Vulgatibacter sp.: one gene and its partner. The protein of the gene in region 1 interacts with the protein of each later gene in a pairwise test. Links are inferred from orthologs where the notes say so. Each region holds a gene or a part of one and is shown in the gene's direction. Other genes may lie near its edges.

Region 1 (6,290 bases):
TGCAGTCGACCCCCGAGACGGTGGACGGGCCGATGATCACGCCGCTGCGGATCAACGCCTTCGCCATGCTCTTTCTGATGATGGGCCTGGTGTCCCTGCGCACGCGCCTCGCCGCGCGGCGCCTCGAGAACGAGATCGCTCCGCCTCTGCCGGAGCGCGAGCGCAGCGACGATCGCATCGCCGCTGCCGGAGGTGAGGCATGACCGGCGGCATCGTCATCGGCGGCTGGGAGTACGTCTGGGCCGCCTACGGAATCACCTTCACCGTCCTCGGTGGCTACACCATCTCGTTGCTGCTCCGCCTCAAGGGCGAGAAGCGCCACAACGATGAGGAAGTTCGATGAGCACCGCTGCCCCTGCCCTCCCCCCGATTTCGAAGAAGACGAAGATCTTTGCAGTGGTGGCCCTCGCCATCGCCGGCGCGGCTTTCTCCTTCATCGCCCTCGGCGGTCTCGGTGAGAACCTCGTCTACTACTGGGCCCCGAGCGACCTGCGCGCCAACGCCGACAAGGCGGTGGGCGCCACCATCCGCCTCGGCGGCCAGGTGGCCCCGGGCACCATCGTCTTCGACGGCACCAACAAGCTCGCCTTCGAGGTGACCGACGGAAAGGCCAACGTCCCGGTGAAGGCCGAGGGCGTGCCGCCCGCGATGTTCCGGGAGAGCATCGGCGTGGTGGTCGAGGGGACGATGACGGCGGAGGGACACTTCACCTCCAACCGCCTCATGGTCTCCCACGACAACGAGTACCGCGCGCCGAAGGAAGGCGAGGCGTACGACGCCGAGAAGATGATCAAGCAGGTGATGAAGGACAACGAGGACGGGCGATGAACGCGATCCTCGGCCAGACGCTGGTGCTCCTCGCCCTGCTCACCGCTGCGGTGGGCAGCGTGCTGGGCTTCACCTCGGGCTTCAAGAAGAACGACGCCGCCCTGCAGTGGGCGCGGCGGATGGCCTACGCCTTCTCCGCGCTGATGATCGGCGCCAACGTGCTGATGGTCTACGCGCTGCTCACCCACGACTTCTCGGTGAGCTACGTGGCGCAGGTGGGCTCCCGCGCGACGCCGACCTGGGTGACGGTGGTGAGCCTCTGGTCCTCGCTCGAGGGCTCGATTCTCTTCTGGGGCGCGATCCTCGGTCTCTACGTCGGCGGCGCCGTCTACTGGAGCCGCAACAAGCACCCCGAGGTGATGCCCTGGGCGCTGGGCATCCTGCTCGCGTGCTCGGTCTTCTTCGCCTTCCTGATCGCGGGGCCTGCCAACCCCTTCCATGTGGTGCCCAACCCGCCAGCCGACGGCCCCGGCGCGAACCCGCTCCTCCAGAACCACATCCTCATGGTCGTCCACCCGCCTGCGCTCTACCTGGGCTACGTGGGCATGACCGTCCCCTTCGCCTTCGCCGTGGCGGCGCTGATGGCGGGCCGCCTCGGTCCCGACCTGCTCAAGAGCCTGCGGCAGTGGCTGCTCGTGCCCTGGATGTTTCTCACCGTCGGCATCGTGCTCGGCGGCTGGTGGGCCTACGAGGTCCTCGGCTGGGGCGGCTACTGGGCGTGGGATCCGGTCGAGAACGCCTCGCTGCTCCCGTGGCTCACGGCCACCGCTGCGGTGCACTCGATCCTCGTGGTGGAGCGCAAGGGGATCCTCAAGGGCTGGACCGTCACCCTGGTGCTGGCGACCTTCCTGCTCACCATCCTCGGCACCTTCATGACGCGCTCGGGCGTCTTCAACTCGGTGCACTCCTTCACCCAGTCGGACATCGGCCCGACCTTCCTCGGCTTCCTCGGCTTCGGCCTCGTCTTCTCCGTGCTGCTCCTGGCCGCGCGGATCGGCACGCTGGAAGCGGAGGGGCGGATCGACGATGCGAAGAGCCGCGAGAGCTTCTTCCTCGTCCAGAACCTGATCTTCGTCGGCCTCACCTTCACCGTGCTCATCGGCACCGTCTTCCCGCTGATCGTCGAGGCGGTGAAGGGCGTGCAGATCAGCGTGGGCGAGCCGTACTTCAACCGGATGGCGATCCCGCTCGGCGTGGCGCTGCTCTTCGTGATGGGCATCGGCCCCGCGCTGCCCTGGGGCCGCTCGAGCCGCCAGGAAGCCGTGCGCGCGGTGCTGCCGCCGCTCGCAGGCGCTGCCGTGGTCACCGCGATCGGCGTGGCCCTGGGCGCCCGCAGCCCCTGGCTCATCCTCACGCTGCTCACCGGCGGCTACACGCTGCAGGTGACGCTCAAGGAGATGTTCCTGCCGGTGCGCCAGCGCCTCAAGGGTGGCCGCAACAGCCTCGGCCAGGCGCTGACCTCGCTGGTCGGCCCGGGCCGGCGCCGCTTCGGCGGCTACGTGGTCCATCTCGGCGTGGTGCTGGTGATGGTGGCGATCGGCGTCTCCAGCACCCACAAGGTGACGGCGGAGACGACGCTGCCGCCGGGTGGTTCGACCACCCTCGGCCCCTACACCCTCACCTTCCTCGGCACGCAGGATCGGGTGGAGCCGCACCGCCGCTCCACCATCGCGCAGGTCGAGGTGAAGAAGGGCACCGAGTCGCTCGGCATCCTCGAGCCGGCGATGAACCATTACTTCACCCGCCGCGAGCCGATCGGCACCCCCGCGGTCCACAGCACGGTGAAGGAGGACATCTACCTGTCGATGATGAGCATCGACGGGAAGGGCAACCTCGGCCTCCGCGCCTTCCTCGAGCCGATGGTCGGCTGGATCTGGTTCGGAACCGCCATCATCGTGCTCGGCTCGCTGCTCTCGATGTGGCCGCGCCGCTCGCTCGCCACCGCTTCCGCGCGGAGCCGGCAGCCCGTCGCCGCCGGTGGCCCTGCCCCCGACAACGTGGAGCCCGCAGCGTGAACAAAAAGGTCCTCATCGCAGGATTGGTCCTCGTGCTGCCGCTCATCGCGCTCTTCGCGATGAGCTTCGGCAACGACCCGCACTCGGTCCGCTCGCCGCTGGTGGGCAGGCAGGCGCCGCCCTTCGCCCTCACCAGCGTCGGCGAGAAGCAGACCGTTTCTCTGGACGCGCTCAAGGGCAAGCCGGCGGTGGTCAACTTCTGGGCCACCTGGTGCCAGCCCTGCAAGATGGAGCACGGCGTGCTCACCCGCGGGGCGAATGCCTTCGGCGAGCAGGTGCAGTTCGTCGGCGTGGTCTACGACGACAAGGAAGAGGCGATCACCGAGTTCCTCGATCGCTACGGCAGCGGCTACCCCGCGCTGATCGACGAGGGCGGCAAGACCGCCATCGCCTACGGCGTCACCGGCGTGCCCGAGACCTTCTTCATCGACGCCAACGGGAAGATCGTCTCGAAATACGCCGGGCCGCTCTCCCCCGATCTGCTCGCGAAACACGTGCGCGAGCTGCTGGAGGCGCAGTGAGCCTGCTCCGTTTCTCCCTGCCCTGCTGGGTGCGGATGGTCCTCGCCTTCCTGGCCGCAGGCTGGGTCGGTCTCGGCGCGGTGCGCGCCGGCGCCACCAAGCCCCTGCCGCCCAACCACCCGCCGGTCCCCGCTGCAGCTGCGCCTGCGGCGCCCGCAGGCGACGGCATGGACGCCGACGCAGCCGCGGTGCTGAACCAGGCCGCCGCCCGTGCCGAGCAGGCAGGCAAGCCGGTCGACCGCGCCTTCGTGGTTTCGGTGGTCGGTGAGCCCGAAGACGCGATCCCGGCGACGCCCGAGGCCCTCGAGGAGAAGACCCACGCGGTGGCGCTGCTGCTCCGCTGCCCGGTCTGCCAGGGCAGCGCCGTCGCCGACTCGCCCTCCTCCACCGCCGTCAACATGAAGAACGAGGTCCGCGACCTCGTGGCCCTCGGCTTCGGCCAGAACCAGATCCTCCGCTACTTCGAGGCGTCCTATGGCCAGTTCGTGCTGATGGAGCCGAAGGCCGAAGGGATCAACTGGCTGGTGTGGCTCGGCCCCGGCGTGCTCGTCCTCGCGGGCCTCGGGGTGGTGGCCTACACGGTGAAGAAGCTCGGCGCCGGCAAGGCGGGTGCGGTGGCGGGCCACGTGCCCGGCCGCGGCGAGCTGCCCGAAGATGCGGAGCTGTCGCGCTACGTGCGCAAGGTGCGCGAGCTGGCCTACGGCTGGTCCGGCGGCGAGCCCCCGGCGGATCTCGCGAAGGGAGCGGAGTGATGGGCGGCGGGATGCACGAGACCAACTGGCTGCCGCCCCTGCTGGTGCTGGGGCTGGGGCTCCTCGCGGGCCTCGTCCTCGCGGTGAAATTCGCCCGCTCGAAGCGCGGCGCCGCGGCGGCGATGCCGCACGCGGTGGCGATCGAGGACGTCGAGGTGCGCGATCTGCGCGTGCAGCGCGACCTGCTCGTGGCGCAGCTGCGCGAGCTCGACGACACGGCGGGCAAGCGCACCGCCGACGAGCTCGCCCGGGACCGCTTCGCGCTCGAGCTGCAGGCGGCGGCGGTGCTGCGCGATCTCGACCTCGCCGAGGCCCGGGAGCGCAAGGCGGAGGCGGCTGCAGCTGCAGCGCCCGCCGCTGCTGCGGCGAAGCCCACGCCGGCGTGGGTGGGCGCTGCCTGGGGCGGCGGCGTGGTGCTCTTCGGCGCCCTGCTCTTCTTCATCCTCCAGAGCGAGTCGGGCAACCGCGCCCCCGGCGGCTCGATCACCGGCAACGGCCCCACCGTAAACGGCCCCGCTGGCAACGGTCAGATGGCCGAGGGGCAGCAGGCCCCGGCGCAGCCCGATCCCGAGCTCGAGCAGTTCATCGCCAGGGCGCAGGCCAACCCGCAGGATCTCGAGGCGCAGCTCGACCTCGCGCAGGCCTTCCTCTACCGGGAGCGGCTGGTCGAGGTCTTCCAGGTGGTCCAGCACATCAAGACCCTCGACGCCGAGAACCCGCGGGCGCTGACCTACGAGGCGGTGGTGCGGCAGGCGATGGGCATGGCCGAGCAGGCCCTCGCGCTCCTCGACACGGCGGTGCGGAAGGATCCGCAGCTCGCCGAGGCGTGGGTGCGCCGCGGCCTCGTCGCCTTCGACGTGGCGAAATACGACGTGGCGGTGGAGTCCTGGGAGAAGGCGCTGGCGATCCGGCCCGACGGCAAGGAGGCGCTGGCCCCGGTGATCGCCGAGGCGAAGCTCCGCATGGAGAACAAGGGCAAGGTGGCGCCGGTGCCGTCGCCGGAGGAGCTGGCTGCAGCGCCGGTGAAGGCACCCGCACCCGCACCCGAGCCCGCCGCTGGCCCGAACGATCTCCAGGTGGTCCTCGAGCTCGATCCGGCCCTCGCCGGCAAGGTGGCCCCGGGCACGCCGATCTTCGTCTCCGTCCGCTCCGCCGGCGTGAAGATGGGCCCGCCCGCTGCCGCCAAGCGGCTCGCCGCAGGCAGCTTCCCGCTCACGCTGGTCATCGGCCCGGGCGACACGATGATGGGCCAGCCCCTGCCCAATCCGGCGTACGTCGAGGCCCGCATCGACGGCGACGGCAACGCGATGACACGCGACCCGTCCGACCCCTCGGCCAACGCCGACGGCGTCGCCGCAGGCAAGGCGACCACGCTGGTGCTCCGCGCCGGCAACTGACGGCAAGCGCTGCTGCAAAGAGAGACGCCCGGCCCGCATCGAAGCGGCGCCGGGCGTTTCCATTTGCAGCTGCAGCTCCGGCCTACCAGCTCACCGTGAGGTCGTAGACGCCTTCGTGGAAGGAGCTGAAGCCGTCGACGATGGCGAACCAGAGGCCGTCGCCGACGAGGGGCACGCCGGTGAGCTCGGAGGCCCGCCCGCAGGATGCGTCGTCGTTGCAGGCCACCGGCGAGCCGGTGCAGGTGGAGCCGATGGCGACCACGGTGTCCCAGGTGGCGCCGCAGGTGGTGGCGCTGGCGGTGTGGGTGCCGGGGCAGGTGGTGAAGTACCAGAAGTCCTCGGGCCCTGCTGCACCGGAGCAGGCCACCCGCGTGTTGGTGCCGCCGGTGGTGTCGCCGCTCACCTGCACGCCGCTCTCGATCGGGCTCGCTCCGCTGCAGCTCGAGGTCTGCACCTTGATCTGCACGGTGGTGTCGGCGGTGACCCCGTGGGCCTCGACCACGACGAAGTGCGTGCCGGCGGGAAGCACGCCCACCCACTGTTCCTGCTGCGTGCCGCAGGCGTCGTCGGTGCAGCTCGACTCCGTCCCCGTGCAGCTGCCGGTGCGGACGGAGAGCGAGGTGGAGACGGCGGAGCCGAAGGTGGAGAGATAGACGAGCTGCTCGCTCGGCAGATCCAGCTGGAAGATCACGTCGCGTCCCGAGGCAGCGCCGCAGCTCGAAGTGACGTCGTCGACCGTGGCCGTGCCCACCGCCGCGGTGAAGGTGCCGTCCCGCA
Region 2 (6,155 bases), on another replicon or contig:
CGCCGAGGCCGCCGGCGCTCCTGGCGCCGAGGCCCGTGAGCCCACCGGCAGCGCCCTTGCTGCCGAGGCCGGTCAACCCAGGAGCCGGCGTGGTCGCCTGGCCCTCGGGCCGCGACTCGGTGCTCTTCGCGCCGAGCCCTACGAGCTTGCCGGTGTCCTGGTTTTCCATCTTCAGGCCTTCTTCTTGTTCTTGTAGTCGGTGATCGCCGCCTTGATCGCGTCCTCGGCGAGGACCGAGCAGTGGATCTTCACGGGCGGGAGCGAGAGCTCCTCGGCGATGTCCGAGTTCTTGATCGTCATCGCCTCGTCGACGCTCTTGCCCTTCACCCACTCGGTGACGAGCGAGGAGGAGGCGATCGCGGAGCCGCAACCGAAGGTCTTGAACTTTGCGTCCTCGATCACGCCGGCGTCGCTGATCCGGAGCTGCAGGCGCATCACGTCGCCGCAGGCGGGTGCACCGACGAGGCCGGTGCCGACGTTCGGATCTTCCTTGTCGAGGGTCCCGACGTTGCGGGGGTTTTCGTAGTGGTCGATGACCTTGTCGCTGTAGGCCATGTGTCACCCTTCCTTGAACTAGTGCGCCGTCCAGGCGATGGACTTGAGGTCGATGCCTTCCTTCGCCATCTCGTAGAGCGGCGACATCTCGCGAAGCTTGCTCACCTTCGCCACCACGAGCTCGGCAACGTAGTCGACCTCCTCCTCGGTGGTGAAGCGGCCGAGGCCGAAGCGGATCGAGGTGTGCGCCAGCTCCTCCTCGACGCCGCACGCGCGCAGCACGTGCGAGGGCTCGAGGGAGGCGGAGGTGCAGGCAGAGCCGGAGGAGACCGCCACGTCGCGCAGCGCCATCATCAGGCCCTCGCCCTCCACGTAGGCGAAGGAGAGGTTGAGGTTGTTGGGGAGCCGGTGCTCGCGGTGGCCGTTGAGGTAGACCATGTCGAGGCGCGAGGTGATCGACTGCTCCAGCTTGTCGCGGAGCTGGCGCATCTTCGCCGCCTCGGTGTCGCGCTCGGCCATCGCGATCTCGGCAGCGGCGCCGAAGCCGACGATGCCCGGCACGTTCAAGGTGCCGGAGCGCATGCCGCGCTCGTGGCCGCCGCCGTCGATGATCGCGGTGAGGCGGACGCGGGGACGGCGGCGCACCCAGAGGGCGCCCACGCCCTTGGGGCCGTAGACCTTGTGGCCCGAGATCGAGCAGAGGTCGACGTTGCACTCGTTCACGTCGAAGGGGATCCGGCCTGCGCCCTGCACCGCGTCGACGTGGAAGAAGACGCCCTTCGCCCGGGTGACCCGGCCGATCTCCTCGATCGGATGGATGGTGCCGATCTCGTTGTTGGCGAGCATCAGCGCCACGAGGATCGTCTTGTCGGTGATCGCCTCCGCGACCTGCTCGGCGGAGACGCGGCCGGTGGCGTCCGGGTCGAGGTAGGTCACCTCGTAGCCCTGGCGCTCGAGCCGCTTGCAGGTATCCAGCACCGCCTTGTGCTCGGTCTTGCACGTGACGATGTGGTTGCCCTTGTCCTTGTAGAAGTCGGCGATGCCCTTGATCGCCAGGTTGATCGACTCGGTGGCGCCGGAGGTCCAGACGATCTCCTTGCCGGTGCCGCCGATCAGCGCCGCCACCTGGTCCCGAGCCTTCTCCACCGCGGCCTCGGCTGCCCAGCCGAAGGGGTGGGAGCGGGACGCGGCGTTGCCGAAGTGCTCGGTCAGGTAGGGCATCATCGCCTCGAGCACGCGCGGGTCGAGCGGCGTCGTGGCGTGGTAGTCCATGTAGATCGGCTTCTTCATACCTGCCCCGTCTGGTGCTCGCTGGAACCGTTTCGGCTCGTCTCCGTGTCTTGCGACATGGATATCGACCGGCATTCCGAAAGTGGAGCGACCTTGTCGATTTTGCGGCCTTATAAAGACGATGCGCCCGCATCGTCAAGGGAATGCCCGTTGGCTCCCCGGGCTTACCCCGGTGCGCCGAATTGGCAGTTAGATACGTTCCGTAACGTCACCTTGTCAAGATGAAGAGCCAACATGCGGCCTACCTCGATTCTTCTGCTCGGCGCCGTTGCGGCGGCGGCGGCGGTCTACTTCCTGCCCGATCTGCTCGGGCAGGGACTCGTCTCCGGCACGGGGGGCGAGCTGGACCTCGCTGCAGGGGCAGGCGTTGGTGCCCTCGGCATGGCTTGGATGGGGGGCGTCCTCACCAGCCTGACCCCCTGCGTCTACCCGCTCATCCCCATCACCATGGGGGTGATCGGCGCCAGGGAGGCGAAGAGCCGCTGGAAGTCCCTCGGCCTCACCACCACCTACGTCCTCGGCATGGCGCTGATGTTCTCGGCCCTGGGCTTCGCCGCCGCCTCCTCGGGGCAGGCCTTTGGCACGGTCCTCGCCAACCGCTGGGTCCTGGCGGGCCTCGCCCTCTTCTTCCTGGTCATGGCGAGCTCGATGTTCGGCGCCTTCGAGATCGCCCTGCCCCAGTCGCTCGCCCGGCGGCTCAACCAGGTGGGCGGCGCTGGCGCCGGCGGGGCGCTGGCCATGGGCCTGGTCGCAGGCCTGGTGGCGGCGCCGTGCACCGGGCCCGTGCTCGCCTCGCTCCTCACCTTCGTGGCGTCCGCCGGTGAGCCGCTCTTCGGGGTGCTCCTCCTCTTCGTCTACGCGCTGGGCGTGGGCCTGCCCTTCTTCCTCATCGGCGCCTTCTCGCTCTCCCTGCCCAGGAGCGGCCCCTGGATGGACGGGGTGAAGAGCGTCTTCGGCATCGCCCTGGTGGCGATGGCGCTCCTCTACCTGAAGACGGCGTGGCCGGCGCTGGGCAGCGTCGCCGCGGGCAGCTGGGCCCTCGTCCTCGCCCCTGCCGGCGTCGCCGCCGGCGTGCTCCTCGGCGCGGTGCACCGCTCCTGGCACGGCGGCGCAGCGGAGCGGGGCCTGAAGGCGGCGGGGATCGGGCTCGCCGTGCTCGGCCTCTTCCTCCGGCTCGCGGCGCCTGCCCATGCAGGCGAGCTCGTCGCCTGGGTGAGCGATCACGACGCGGCGCTGGCCCGGGCGCAGGCGGAGGGCAAACCGGTGATGATCGACTTCTACGCGGACTGGTGCGCCGCCTGCAAAGAGCTCGACAAGTACACCTACACCGACGCGAAGGTCGCGGCGGAGGCCGAGCGCTTCGTCTCACTGAAGATCGACGGAACCGTAGAGGACGCTGCGATCCTGGAGCTCTACGAGCGCTACGCCGTGCAGGGGCTGCCGACGATCGTCTTCATCGGCTCCGACGGCAAGGTCCTCGAGAAGCCGCGGGTGACCGGCTTCGTCCAGGCCCCCGCCTTCCTCGAGCTGATGCAGCAGGTGCGCTGAGTTCAGCGCTTCGAGTCGTCGAGCTCCAGCTCCTCGCCGAAGTCCTCGTCGCCGAAGTCGATCTCGCGGCTCGCGTTGGCGCGCAGATCGTTGCGCGGCGCAGGCGCTGCCGGCTGCGCTGCCGGCTGCGCTGCAGGCGCCACCGGCATCATCCCCGGCACGACCGCCTGCGGCGTCGCCGCGCCGGGCACCGGCTGCGGCACCGGCACCGCCACGTAGATCGGCTGGCCGTCGGGGCCGATGCCGGTGGGCACGTAGGCGAGCAGGTAGCCCGGCGGTGCGGTGACGGCGCCCTGCGGCATCACCGCGCCACCGGGGGTCACGGGGGTGCCGGCAGGCACGGCGCCGGGCGCCGGCGTGATCATCCCCGGCAGCGTCGTCGTGCCGGCTGCGGGGGCGGCCGGCGGCATCGTCGGCACCCGCGCGATCATCGTCTCGGCGTCGGTCCGGCGCTGGATCGCCTCGAAGTCGATCACCCGGGTCGAGAGGAGCGAGAGCGGATCGCTGGCGTCGAGCTGCCGCCACTTGAGCTCGTCGCCCCTGCCGCCGAAGACCCGGGCGATGGCGCGGCGCAGGCCGAATTCGGTGCAGACGATCGGCCGGACCTTCATGCCGAGCCGGAAGCGGATCATGTCCAGCTTCTCGAGGTTCGCCGGATCGGTCATCGCCACGAAGGCGGTGCCGTCCCGCTCCGAGACCGGCAGCGCCAGCAGGCGCAGGGCGATCTCCTGGGGGAAGTTGGCGATCATCTCCGCGGAGGGCCGCGCCTCGAGCAGCTTCTCGTCGGTGATGAAGGGCACGCCCAGCTGCTTGGCGAGGACCTGCAGCACCGCACGGGCCGGCGCGTATTCGAGGCTCACCGCCCACTCGCCGAGCTTGCCACCCTCCTGCCGCTGCCTGGCGAGCAGGGTCTGGAGCTGCACCCCGGTGATCAGCCCCGCCTCGACCAGCATCTCGCCGAGGCGCCGCCGCTGGCTGCGCGGGGCAACGCCGAAGTCCTCTGCTCGGGGCCGCTGCTGCGGCGGAGGCGGCGGTGGCTGCTGGGTGCTGCGGTCGTCCTGCAGCGGCACACCGCCGGAGAGATCCTGGTCGAGCTTCGCCCTGCCGGGAAAGAGGCTCGCCATGCGGGCGGCGAGCTGCTCGCGGCCCACGCGCCAGCGCCGATCCTCGAGGATGGTGCGGAGGTCGCTGGCGAAGTGGCTCGCGTGCCGGTAGCGCATCGCCGGATCGCGGGCGAGGGCCCGGCGCAGGATCGGAAGGAGCTCCTCCGGCGCGCCTGCGGGAAGGTCGAGCTGGTTCTCGTCGTGGGCGGCGATCATCGCGAGCGTGCGGCCCGCGTTGCTGCCGGTGGCGAAGAGCGGCCTGCCGGCGAGGAGCTCGAAGAGCAGGACGCCGGTGAGGAAGATGTCGCTGGCGTGCTGCGCCGGCGCGCCGCTGAGCAGCTCCGGCGCGAGGTAGCCGAGCTTGCCCTTGAGCAGGTTGCCCTGGGTCGACTGCCTGCCGTCCGCGGCCTTCGCAACGCCGAAGTCGGCGAGCTTCACCTCGCCGGCCATGGAGATCATCACGTTGGACGGGTTGACGTCGCGGTGGACCACGTGGAGCGGCTGGCCGTTGGGGCCCGCGGTCTCGTCGGCGTAGGCGAGCGCCTCCGCCACGCAGGCGACCACGTGGATCACCTCGGGCGGCTGCAGGGGCGCACCGGCCTGCGAGGCGACGTTGAGGATCTTGCGGAGGTCCTCGCCGTCGACCAGCTCCATCACCAGGTAGGGAGCGCCGGCGGTGGTGCCGAGATCGAGGACCTGCACCACGTTCGGATGGACGAGGTGGACGCAGAGGCGGGCTTCCGCGAGGAACGCTGCGGCGCTCGCGGGGTCTGCCGCCAGCGAGGGCAGCATCCGCTTGATCGCCACGGGCTTTTCGAAGCCGCCGGCGCCGACGAGCTTGCCGAGGTAGACCTCGGCCATGCCGCCTGTCGCGAGCCTGCGGATGATTCGATAGTGGCCCACCGCCACGCCCCCAGAGGCAAAGGAGAATCGACGCGAAAAAGCCCCGCCCCCGTGGCTTTTTCGTTTGGATGCACTCTAACAGAAAGCCCTCCTCACCCCCAGTGGAGAAGGGTGAGGCGACATCCCCATACCGTGTATCAACCCGCCGGACCACGATCGCAGTCCGGCGGGCGATGGGCCCAGGCGATCAGCCGAGGGAGCCGGCGACCGCCTTGCGGGCCTTCTCCTTCTGCTCCGCGGGCATCTTCGGGTTGAGCTCGATGACGAAGCGGCCGTCCCGGTAGAAGTCGGCCTTGAACTGCTCCCACATGCCGCCGAGGAACTTCTGGTAGGCGTCCATGCAGGCGGTGGCCGCAGCCTCGTCGGCGTAGGTCCCGACGATGACGTACATCTCCTCGCCCTCGAGGTTGTAGCGGCGGCGCTCGGTGGGGCTGCACTCCGGCCGGTTGCCGAGCCGGGTGGGGAGCGTCTCGTCGCCCTTCGGCCCGAGGCCCGCGTCGCCCAGCGCCTTGGTGACGCGCTCGATCCGCATCTCCTTCTCGGAGGGCTCCTGCTTCTCCTCCGCTGCCTGGCCCTGCTGCTGCTGCTGCTGGCCTGCTGCGGGGGCGCCGGCTGCAGGGGCCTCCTTCGCGCCTTCCGGCTTCTCCTCCTTCTTGGAGCAACCGAAAGCCGCGAGGGCGAGGACGAGAATCGCGAGGCTCTTGCGCATGCTGTTTTTCCTCCAGAAAACCGCCTGGACGGGCCGGTTTCGACCAATCCGCGGAGTCCTATCACGCAGAGGAACGGACGCAAGAAGCCGGTCGCGATTCAGCTTCG

The links.
Region 2: the proteins of ACESMR_RS20395 (region 1) and ACESMR_RS00465 interact in binary tests that used the Escherichia coli proteins (3 or more experiments, as listed by UniProt). The link is inferred for Vulgatibacter sp. from one-to-one orthologs.

Annotation. Positions count from the first base shown.
Region 1 is NZ_JAWLCN010000011.1:114,526-120,815, reverse strand. What follows is about bases 1,603-4,601. They hold ACESMR_RS20395 (TlpA family protein disulfide reductase), read left to right. Parts: upstream 1,603-2,839; coding sequence 2,840-3,364; downstream 3,365-4,601. Other genes in these bases: ACESMR_RS20385 (tetratricopeptide repeat protein), read left to right, coding at 4,116-4,601; ACESMR_RS20390 (cytochrome c-type biogenesis protein CcmH), read left to right, coding at 3,361-4,116; ACESMR_RS20400 (heme lyase CcmF/NrfE family subunit), read left to right, coding at 1,603-2,843. Also shown: cytochrome c biogenesis protein CcsA, read left to right, coding at 1-203; ACESMR_RS20410 (heme exporter protein CcmD), read left to right, coding at 200-343; ACESMR_RS20405 (cytochrome c maturation protein CcmE), read left to right, coding at 340-828; more of ACESMR_RS20400, read left to right, coding at 825-1,602; more of ACESMR_RS20385, read left to right, coding at 4,602-5,513; ACESMR_RS20380 (MXAN_6577-like cysteine-rich protein), read right to left, coding at 5,596-6,290. UniProt on the Escherichia coli protein: Involved in disulfide bond formation. Catalyzes a late, reductive step in the assembly of periplasmic c-type cytochromes, probably the reduction of disulfide bonds of the apocytochrome c to allow covalent linkage with the heme.
Region 2 is NZ_JAWLCN010000001.1:91,865-98,019, reverse strand. Bases 1,313-4,176 are described here. They hold ACESMR_RS00465 (protein-disulfide reductase DsbD family protein), read left to right. Parts: upstream 1,313-2,019; coding sequence 2,020-3,333; downstream 3,334-4,176. Other genes in these bases: ACESMR_RS00460 (protein kinase domain-containing protein), read right to left, coding at 3,336-4,176; ACESMR_RS00470 (IscS subfamily cysteine desulfurase), read right to left, coding at 1,313-1,785. Also shown: ACESMR_RS00480 (HesB/IscA family protein), read right to left, coding at 1-169; Fe-S cluster assembly scaffold IscU, read right to left, coding at 172-555; more of ACESMR_RS00470, read right to left, coding at 574-1,312; more of ACESMR_RS00460, read right to left, coding at 4,177-5,339; ACESMR_RS00455 (hypothetical protein), read right to left, coding at 5,527-6,048. UniProt on the Escherichia coli protein: Required to facilitate the formation of correct disulfide bonds in some periplasmic proteins and for the assembly of the periplasmic c-type cytochromes.